One region of the Paraburkholderia sp. J7 genome, then DNA from elsewhere that is predicted to be linked to it. Evidence: predicted binding sites of a transcription regulator. Region 1 holds the regulator's gene; the other holds the start of a gene.
What was found. Region 1 encodes HrcA, which represses chaperone genes, less so after heat shock. Its sites were predicted from a motif close to TTAGCACTCNNNNNNNNNGAGTGCTAA; they were not measured.

Region 1 (4,418 bases):
ACGCACTCGTGACGGTTGCGGCGAGATCCGTGAGGCCTGCGTGCGTGTCGAACAGTTCGCGCTGTGCGTCGGGGCGCATGAGCAGTTGGTGCGCATGCTGGCCGTGGATGTCCACGAGCATTTCGCCCAGTTCGCGCAATTGCGCGAGCGTCGCGGGCGTCCCGTTGATGAAGGCGCGCGCGCGCCCGCCGCTATCCACCACGCGGCGCATCATGACGGTCTGCTCGCCGTCCCCGTTCGCGAGTGCTTGCTCATCGAGCCAAAGGGCAGCGTGCGGCGGCACATCGAACTCGGCGGTGATGTCGGCGCGGCTCTCGCCCGTGCGCACGACGCTCGCGTCGGCGCGCGTGCCGAGCGTGAGGGCGAGGGCGTCGATCAGGATCGACTTGCCCGCGCCCGTCTCGCCGGAAAACACGGTGAAGCCGCTGTCGAATTCGAGGTCGAGCGCCGCGACGATCACGAAGTCGCGAATCGAAAGATGGCGAAGCATGGCGTCTGGTTCTGCTTGTTTTGGTTGGCTTGGGTTACCGTGGGACTGCTGGTAGCGCGGCAACTGCGTGGCAACGACCACGCGCGCTTCACGCGAAGACGCGGGTTTAGTCCTCCGGATCGCCCTGCAGCGAGGGGTGCTCGTTCCAGTGCAGTTTCTTGCGCAGCGTGCGGAAGTAGCTATAGCCGACCGGGTGCAGGAAGGGCACCGTGTGGCGCGAGCGGCGCACCTCGATCACGTCGTTCAGTTCGAGTGCCGTGAACGATTGCATGTCGAAGTTCACGTTGACGTCGCGGCCCGCCACGATCTGGATGCTCACCTTGGAGTCGTCGGGCAGCACGATCGGGCGGTTCGAGAGCGCGTGCGGCGCGATCGGCACGAGCACGATGCCTTGCAGCTGCGGATGCAGGATCGGCCCCTGCGACGAGAGCGCGTAAGCGGTCGAGCCGGTGGGCGTCGCGACGATCAAACCGTCCGAGCGCTGGTTGTACATGAAGCGGCCATCCACGTTCACGCGCAGTTCGGCCATGCCGGAAAAGCCGCTACGGTTCACGACCACGTCGTTGAAGGCGAGCGCGTGGTAGATCGGGTCGCCGTCGCGCGTGATGCGCGACTCCAGCAGCGAACGCTCCTCGCGCTCGAACGAGCCCGCGAGCAGTTGCGGCACGACCTCCTGCATCTCGGAAAACGCGATGTCGGTAATGAAGCCGAGCCGCCCATGGTTGATGCCGATGAGCGGCGTGCGGTACGGCGCGAGCTGGCGGCCGATGCCGAGCATCGTGCCGTCGCCGCCGAGCACGACGGCCACGTCCGCGCGCGCCCCGATCTCGGCAGGTTGCAGCGCGGGATAGCCTTGCGCGCCGATTTCCTCTGCGGTCTGCGCTTCGAACACGACCTCGAAGCCGCGCTTCGAAATGGTCTGGGCGAGCGCCATCAGCGGCTCGGCGATGCCTGGCGTATTGCTGCGCCCAACGAGCGCAACAGTCTTGAACTGGCTCTGGATCTTCTGGATCTGCATGCCGGCATTACACCATAGTCACGTCGCGAAAAGAACCTGGCGCAGACCGGGACAGGCCCGCCGGGCCTTGCGCGCCGCGCCTTCCAGCCCGCCGCCGGTGACACGGCGATGACAAGGCGCGAGGTATCGCGCGAAGTACCGGGGCGCCGCACCCTGAGCCGAAGGTACGCCCGCGAGGCCCGGTCTGGCGGCGCACTCGCGGCCAACCCGCCGTTAGGCTAAAATTTTGAGTCATGCTAGATCCTCGCGCACAAACCCTCCTCAAAACGCTGATCGAGCGCTACATCGCCGAAGGTCAGCCGGTCGGCTCGCGCACGCTGTCGCGCTATTCCGGCCTGGAATTGAGCCCGGCGACGATCCGCAACGTCATGTCTGACCTCGAGGAGCTGGGTCTCGTGTCCAGCCCGCATACGTCGGCGGGGCGTGTGCCCACGCCGCGCGGGTATCGCCTGTTCGTCGACACCATGCTCACCGTCGAGCCCAGCTCCGACGACGACGCGCTCACGCGCGCGGTGAAGACCACGCTGCGCCCGGGCGAGCCGCAGAAAGTGGTGGCGGCCGCCGCCAGCGTGCTCTCGAACCTCTCGCAGTTCGCGGGTGTGGTGCTGACGCCCCGGCGCAGCCACGTGTTCAAGCAGATCGAGTTCATGCGCCTGTCCGACAAGCGCATCCTGCTGATCATCGTGACGCCCGAAGGCGACGTGCAGAACCGCATCATGGCGACGCAGCGCGACTTCTCGCCTTCCGAGCTCGTCGAAGCTTCGAATTACATCAACGCGCACTTCGCTGGCCTGTCGTTCGACGAGGTGCGCCGCCGCCTGCGCGAGGAAATCGACGCGCTGCGCGGCGACATGACCTCGCTTATGCACGCGGCCGTGACCGCGAGCACCGAAGAGCCCGAAAGCGGCGACACCTTGCTCATTTCCGGCGAACGCAACCTGCTCGAAGTGGCCGATCTTTCGTCGGACATGGCGCGCCTGCGCAAGCTCTTCGACGTGTTCGACCAGAAAACCAGCCTCCTGCAGCTGCTCGACGTCTCGAGCCACGCGCAGGGCGTGCAGATTTTCATTGGCGGCGAGTCCCAACTCGTGCCGATCGAGGAAATGAGCGTGGTGACGGCGCCCTACGAGGTGAACGGCAAGATCGTCGGCACACTCGGCGTGATCGGGCCGACGCGCATGGCGTACAACCGGGTGATTCCGATCGTCGACATCACCGCGCGCCTGCTCTCGCTCACGCTCAGCCAGAACTGAGCGCCGCCACCGGCCCGCTGCATCGGCTATCAGGCCCATCTGTCTTTCCGAAGATCATCCCCGAAACGCTTGCCGCGCGCCATCGGCCGAACGGCCAATGCCAGGCAAACTCAGGCAACCGCTGACAACGCACGGTAACCCGCGCCGGCGCGGGCCGGTTTGGGCCGCCTGGACCGCCCGCTATAATGATTGTTTCGTGTAACCGTTGCTGCGCACTCGCGCGGCGCCACTGATCGCCTATGCGTTTCGACCTGGAGCGGCCTTCGCAGTCCGCCGCGGCGCATCGCGTCGCCGTGCTGCTCATCAACCTGGGTACGCCGGACGCGCCCACGCCGCGCGCCGTGCGCCGCTATCTCGCGCAGTTTCTGTCCGATCCGCGCGTGGTCGAGATTCCGGCCCCGATCTGGCAGGTCATCCTGCGCGCGTTGATCCTGCCGTTTCGCGGCCGTTCGTCGGCGAAGAAGTATGCGGCGGTCTGGACGCCCGAGGGCTCGCCGCTGCGCGTGCACACGCAAAAGCAGACCGAGGGCCTGCGCCACCTGCTGCAGATCAACGACTACACGGTCCTCGTCGATTACGCGATGCGCTACGGCACGCCCGACATCCCGGCGATGCTGAACCAGCTCAAGCTGGCGGGCGCGGAACGCATCCTGCTCATGCCGATGTATCCGCAGTACTCGGCGTCGACCACGGCCACGGCGTTCGACGCGGCCTTCGTTGCGCTGCGCCGCATGCGCAACCAGCCGGAAGTCCGCACGGTGCGTGGCTATCACGACCATCCGGCGTATATCGCGGCGCTCGCGGCCCAGGTGCATCAGTACTGGCATGCGCACGGCAAGCCCAATTTCGCGGCGGGCGACCGCCTCGTGCTGAGCTTTCACGGCGTGCCGAGCCGCACGCTCGATCTGGGCGACCCGTACCACGACCAGTGTCAGCAAACGGCCGCGCTACTCATGCATGCGCTGGAGCTAACGCCGGTCGAATGCCGGGTGACCTTCCAGTCGCGCTTTGGGCGGGCGCAGTGGCTGCAGCCGTACACGGCGCCCACGCTGCGGGAACTGGGGGCGGGCGGCGTGCGCCGCGCCGACGTGTTCTGCCCCGGTTTCACGGCGGATTGCCTTGAAACCATCGAGGAAATCGGCATGGAAGTGCGCGACGAATTCCTGCACGCCGGCGGCAAGGAATTCCATCGCATCCCGTGCCTGAACGCTTCGCACGCGTGGATCGCGGCGCTGGGCGAAATTGTTGCGCAACACCTGCAGGGCTGGCCGGTGCAGGCCGCGGCGCCGGCCGGTGCGGTGGCGTGACCCTGCAGATTGAGCGGCGCATTGCGGAAAGCCTCTGATGAACTACAAGATTTCGACTGAACCTGGCGCGCGGCTGCGCATCGACAAATGGCTATGGGCGGCGCGCTTCTTCAAGACGCGCTCGCTCGCCTCGGACGCCGTAGGCAAGGGGCACGTGCGCATTGGCGGCGACGCCGTGAAGGCATCGAAGGACGTGCGCGTGGGCGACCTCGTCGAAATTGAGATCGATCATGTGGTGTGGGAAGTGCAGGTGCGGGGAATTTGCGAGGTGCGCGGCCCGGCCAGCATCGCGCAAACGCTCTACGCGGAAACCGAGGCCGGGCGCGAGAGGCGCGCGGCGGAACAGGAGC
Region 2 (4,418 bases), 140 kb from region 1:
CGGACGGCGACGCGGAAGCGCCCAGCGTCGACGCGGCTATCGCGCACCTGCTTGCCACGGGCTGCGAGTACATCCTGGCGATGGAAACGGGCACGCACCGCGTGGTCAACACGCTGTATTGCGAAGACGGCCAGCTGCGCCAGGACCTGTGGGACCGCTCCACGCAGCCGATGATGGGCGTGACCGACACGCTCGGCGCCGCCATTGCCGCACTGCTCGCGAACGGCCAGGAGCCGCCCGAGGCCGTGCGCGAGGCGCAGGAGTATGTGTATCAGGCCGTGCAGAGTGCGTTCAGGCCGGGCATGGGGGCGTGGCTGCCCGACCGGTTCTTCTGGGCGCGCAGCAACGACTCGGACGGGGACGAAGCCTCTCCCGGCGAAGCGAAGCAATAACGCTCGCGGCGCGGCGGCGCGTGAACCACGCGCAAACCGCACGGACGAAAAAAAACCCGCATCGCTGCGGGTTTTTTCTTTTCGGGCTGGGAAACACGCCTCGCGGCGTGTCCCCTGCACTTCGATGTAATTTCGGCGTGAGCCTAAATTACATGTCCATGCCCATGCCGCCCATGCCGCCGGGCATGCCGCCAGCCATCGGAGCATCTTCCTTCGGCACTTCAGCAACGGCTGCGTCCGTCGTCAGGAGCAGGCCAGCAACCGAAGCTGCGTTTTGCAGCGCGGTGCGCGTGACCTTCGTCGGGTCGACCACGCCGGCTTCAACCATGTCGACGTATTCGCCGGTCGCTGCGTTGTAGCCGTAGTTGCCCGAACCAGCGGCAACCGCTGCCACGACCACCGACGCTTCTTCGCCGCCGTTCGTGACGATCTGGCGCAGCGGCTCTTCCATGGCGCGCAGGACGATCTTGATACCTGCGTCCTGGTCAGCGTTCGCACCCTTCACGTTGGCGATTGCCGTACGTGCACGGATCAGCGCAACGCCGCCGCCCGGGACGATGCCTTCTTCAACGGCAGCGCGGGTTGCGTGCAGCGCGTCTTCCACGCGTGCCTTCTTTTCCTTCATTTCGACTTCGGTCGCAGCGCCGACCTTGATCACTGCCACGCCGCCTGCCAGCTTGGCAACGCGCTCTTGCAGCTTTTCACGGTCGTAGTCCGACGTCGCTTCTTCGATTTGCGTGCGGATTTGCTTCACGCGCGCTTCGATGTTCACGGCTTCGCCAGCGCCGTCGATGATCGTCGTGTTTTCCTTGCCCACTTCGATGCGCTTCGCTTGACCGAGTTCGTTCAGCGTTGCCTTTTCGAGCGTGAGGCCGGTTTCTTCAGCGATAACTTGACCGCCGGTCAGGATCGCGATGTCTTCCAGCATGGCCTTGCGACGGTCGCCGAAGCCCGGAGCCTTGACTGCGACGGTCTTCAGGATGCCGCGGATGTTGTTGACGACCAGCGTGGCCAGTGCCTCGCCTTCGACGTCTTCAGCGATGATCAGCAGCGGACGGCCAGCCTTCGCGACTTGTTCCAGAACCGGCAGCAGATCACGGATGTTCGAGATCTTCTTGTCGAACAGCAGGACGAACGGGCTTTCCAGCACGGCGACTTGCTTGTCCGGGTTGTTGATGAAGTACGGCGAGAGGTAGCCGCGGTCGAATTGCATACCTTCGACGACTTCCAGCTCGTCTTGCAGCGACTTGCCGTCTTCGACGGTGATGACGCCTTCCTTGCCAACCTTGTCCATCGCTTCAGCGATACGGTCGCCGATCGACGTGTCGCTGTTGGCCGAGATCGAGCCGACTTGCGCGATTTCCTTGTTGGTCGTGCAGGGCTTGCTGACCTTGCGCAGCTCTTCGATTGCTGCTGCGACGGCCTTGTCGATGCCGCGCTTCAGGTCCATCGGGTTCATGCCCGATGCGACGTACTTCATGCCTTCGCGGACGATCGACTGGGCCAGAACCGTAGCCGTCGTCGTGCCGTCACCGGCGTTGTCGCTGGTCTTGGAAGCGACTTCCTTGACCATTTGCGCGCCCATGTTCTGGAGCTTGTCCTTGAGCTCGATTTCCTTTGCGACCGAGACACCGTCCTTGGTGACCGTCGGGCCGCCGAACGAGCGCTCGAGCACCACGTTGCGGCCCTTCGGACCCAGCGTGACCTTCACTGCGTTGGCGAGAATGTTCACGCCTTCAACCATCTTGGAACGGGCGGAATCGCCGAACACGACGTCTTTAGCTGCCATCTTCTAACTCCTTGGATTCTTGAATAGTGAGCGGTGGAATGAACTTACTTGTTCACCACGGCCATGATGTCTTCTTCGCGCATCACGAGCAGTTCGTTGCCGTCGACCTTGACGGTCTGGCCAGCGTACTTGCCGAACAGGACGCGATCGCCGACCTTCACGTCGAGCGCGATCAGGGCGCCCTTGTCGTCGCGCTTGCCCGGGCCGATGGCCAGGACTTCGCCTTGATCCGGCTTTTCTGCCGCTGCGTCCGGGATCACGATGCCCGAAGCGGTCTTGGTTTCTTGATCCAGGCGCTTGACGATCACGCGATCATGCAAAGGACGAAGGTTCATGGATGTTCCTCTGTTGATTGGGACTTGAAGAGACTCAAGAAAACCTGGCTGCCGGCAACCGCCAGCCAGAGATGTTTATGCACCGAGCGTTGTTAGCACTCTCATGCGGTGAGTGCTAATTATATGGACGAGGGATGACAAATTCAAGAAGTGGGGCGGAACGGGGGAATGATGCGTCGTGGGGCGCTCGCGAGGAACCCGCGAGGAGCAGCTAGCAGGCAGCAGACCACCTTAATTTTTCCAATTAAAACAACGCATTAGAGTAAAAATTGGCGGCATAAGCCTGGGCCCGGGACGTGACGCGGCAGGCCGAGCCAAGGGCGGATTCGCCCGGCAGAGCAATGATTTAGATTCCTAGGGGATTCCCGGAGCCGCGAGTGGAAAGGCCTGCGGTCGACAGTGACGCAGCCCTTGCGGTGTCGCACAAAAAAGGGTCGGACTAATCAGTGGGTAACGCGATAGGACGCGCGTTCAGCGCCCCTGCGCCACCGAAGCATAGCGGCCGCTATAGAACACGAGCGGTGCGTCCTCCTCGAGCGAGAACGACAGCACCTCGCCGACGAACAGCGTGTGATCGCCGCAAGGATGCCGGTCGACCACGCGCGCCGCGAAGCGCGCCAGTGCGCGATGCAGCAGCGCGACACCCGCCAGCCCCTCCACCTCCGTGAAGCACGGGGCGAGCCAGTCCTGCGGCTCGCCGGCAAAGTGCCGGCTATGTGACTCCTGCTCCTCGGAAAGCACGCTGACACCAAAGAGGTCCGCACTCATCATCCGCTCGTGCATGCGCGCGCGGTGGCCGACCGACACGACAATGAGCGGGGGTCTGAGCGACCCGGACATGAAGGCGTTCGCCGTCATGGCATGCAATTCGTCGCCGGTGCCCGCGGAAATCACCACGACGCCCGTGGCAAAGCGGCCCAGCGCGTTGCGCAGGCGCCGCTCGTCCAGCTCACCGCAGGACGCGGGTCTTTCAACGCTGCGTTGTACGATCGCGTGCATTGTCGCCCTCCCGCATGCGGCCGTGATGGTTGTCAAAGCGCACGATGTGGTCTCCTCGCGCCGTGTAGCGGCGCACGGCTCATTGAATCCTCATGGCCGTTGCGCATCTGTACGTGCACACACAGATCCGCCACCGTCGCCGAAAACGCACCGAGCCCTACTGCACTCTCGGCTTACGTGCGATGAAATGAAACCAGAACACATCGCTCGAGGTCTTTTCTGCCGGAATGCGCTGGCCGTCACAGCTGCCGAACACCGCATCGATTTCGAAGCCGAGCGAGGTGAGTTGGCGCCGCTGCTCGGGCAACGTCGTGTACACAATGACGATGCCGAAGAAATGCGCGCCCGCAGTCTTGATCGAATACCCAGGGTAGTCGCGATGAAAACGCACATGCCGCAGGTAGTTGTACGTCGCGAGCGGCATCACGCGCATCGAGCGCAGCGTGCGCCAGCCAAAGCGCAAGGGATTCGGCGAAAAACGCGGCAGCAGCTTCCAGATGCTTTCGTTGAAGCCCGGGCCTTCGCGGTTGTGCGTCGAGAACAGCACGAGCCCGCCGGGACGCGTGACGCGGTACATCTCCTTGAGAATGCGCACGCGGTCTTCATAGTCCACGCAGTCGATGCCGTTCCAGCTGAATGCAGTAAGCGCGAAATGGTCCGACGGCAGGTCGGCCATGTCGCGCGCGTCCATGTGGCGCAAGTCGAGGCCCGGAAAGCGCGCGCTCGCCTGCTCGAGCAGCTTTGCCGTGTAGTCGATGCCGGTGTACTTCTGCGAAATCCGCATCATCAGCGGAATCGTGCGGCCCGCGCCAATGCCGATGTCGAGAATCGGCTCGCCTGCGCACTCGGCATAGACCCAGTCGAACGCGGCTTCTTCGCCGAGGTCCGTGAAGGTCTTGCCCA

Region 2: groES (co-chaperone GroES) is a predicted target of HrcA. The motif match lies at 2,609-2,635, and genes of this name have one in related genera.

What each region holds. Positions count from the first base shown of each region.
Region 1 is NZ_CAJMYZ010000004.1:120,461-124,878, forward strand. Features, by position in the region: gene recN (DNA repair protein RecN) at 1-490, opposite strand, end outside; gene U5A58_RS08050 (NAD kinase) at 597-1,508, opposite strand; gene hrcA (heat-inducible transcriptional repressor HrcA) at 1,742-2,761, shown strand; gene hemH (ferrochelatase) at 3,001-4,068, shown strand; gene U5A58_RS08065 (RNA-binding S4 domain-containing protein) at 4,106-4,418, shown strand, end outside.
Region 2 is NZ_CAJMYZ010000004.1:255,882-260,299, reverse strand. Features, by position in the region: gene U5A58_RS08650 (hydroxymethylpyrimidine/phosphomethylpyrimidine kinase) at 1-392, shown strand, start outside; gene groL (chaperonin GroEL) at 541-2,181, opposite strand; gene groES (co-chaperone GroES) at 2,226-2,516, opposite strand; gene U5A58_RS08635 (flavin reductase family protein) at 2,988-3,515, opposite strand; gene U5A58_RS08630 (class I SAM-dependent methyltransferase) at 3,673-4,418, opposite strand, start outside.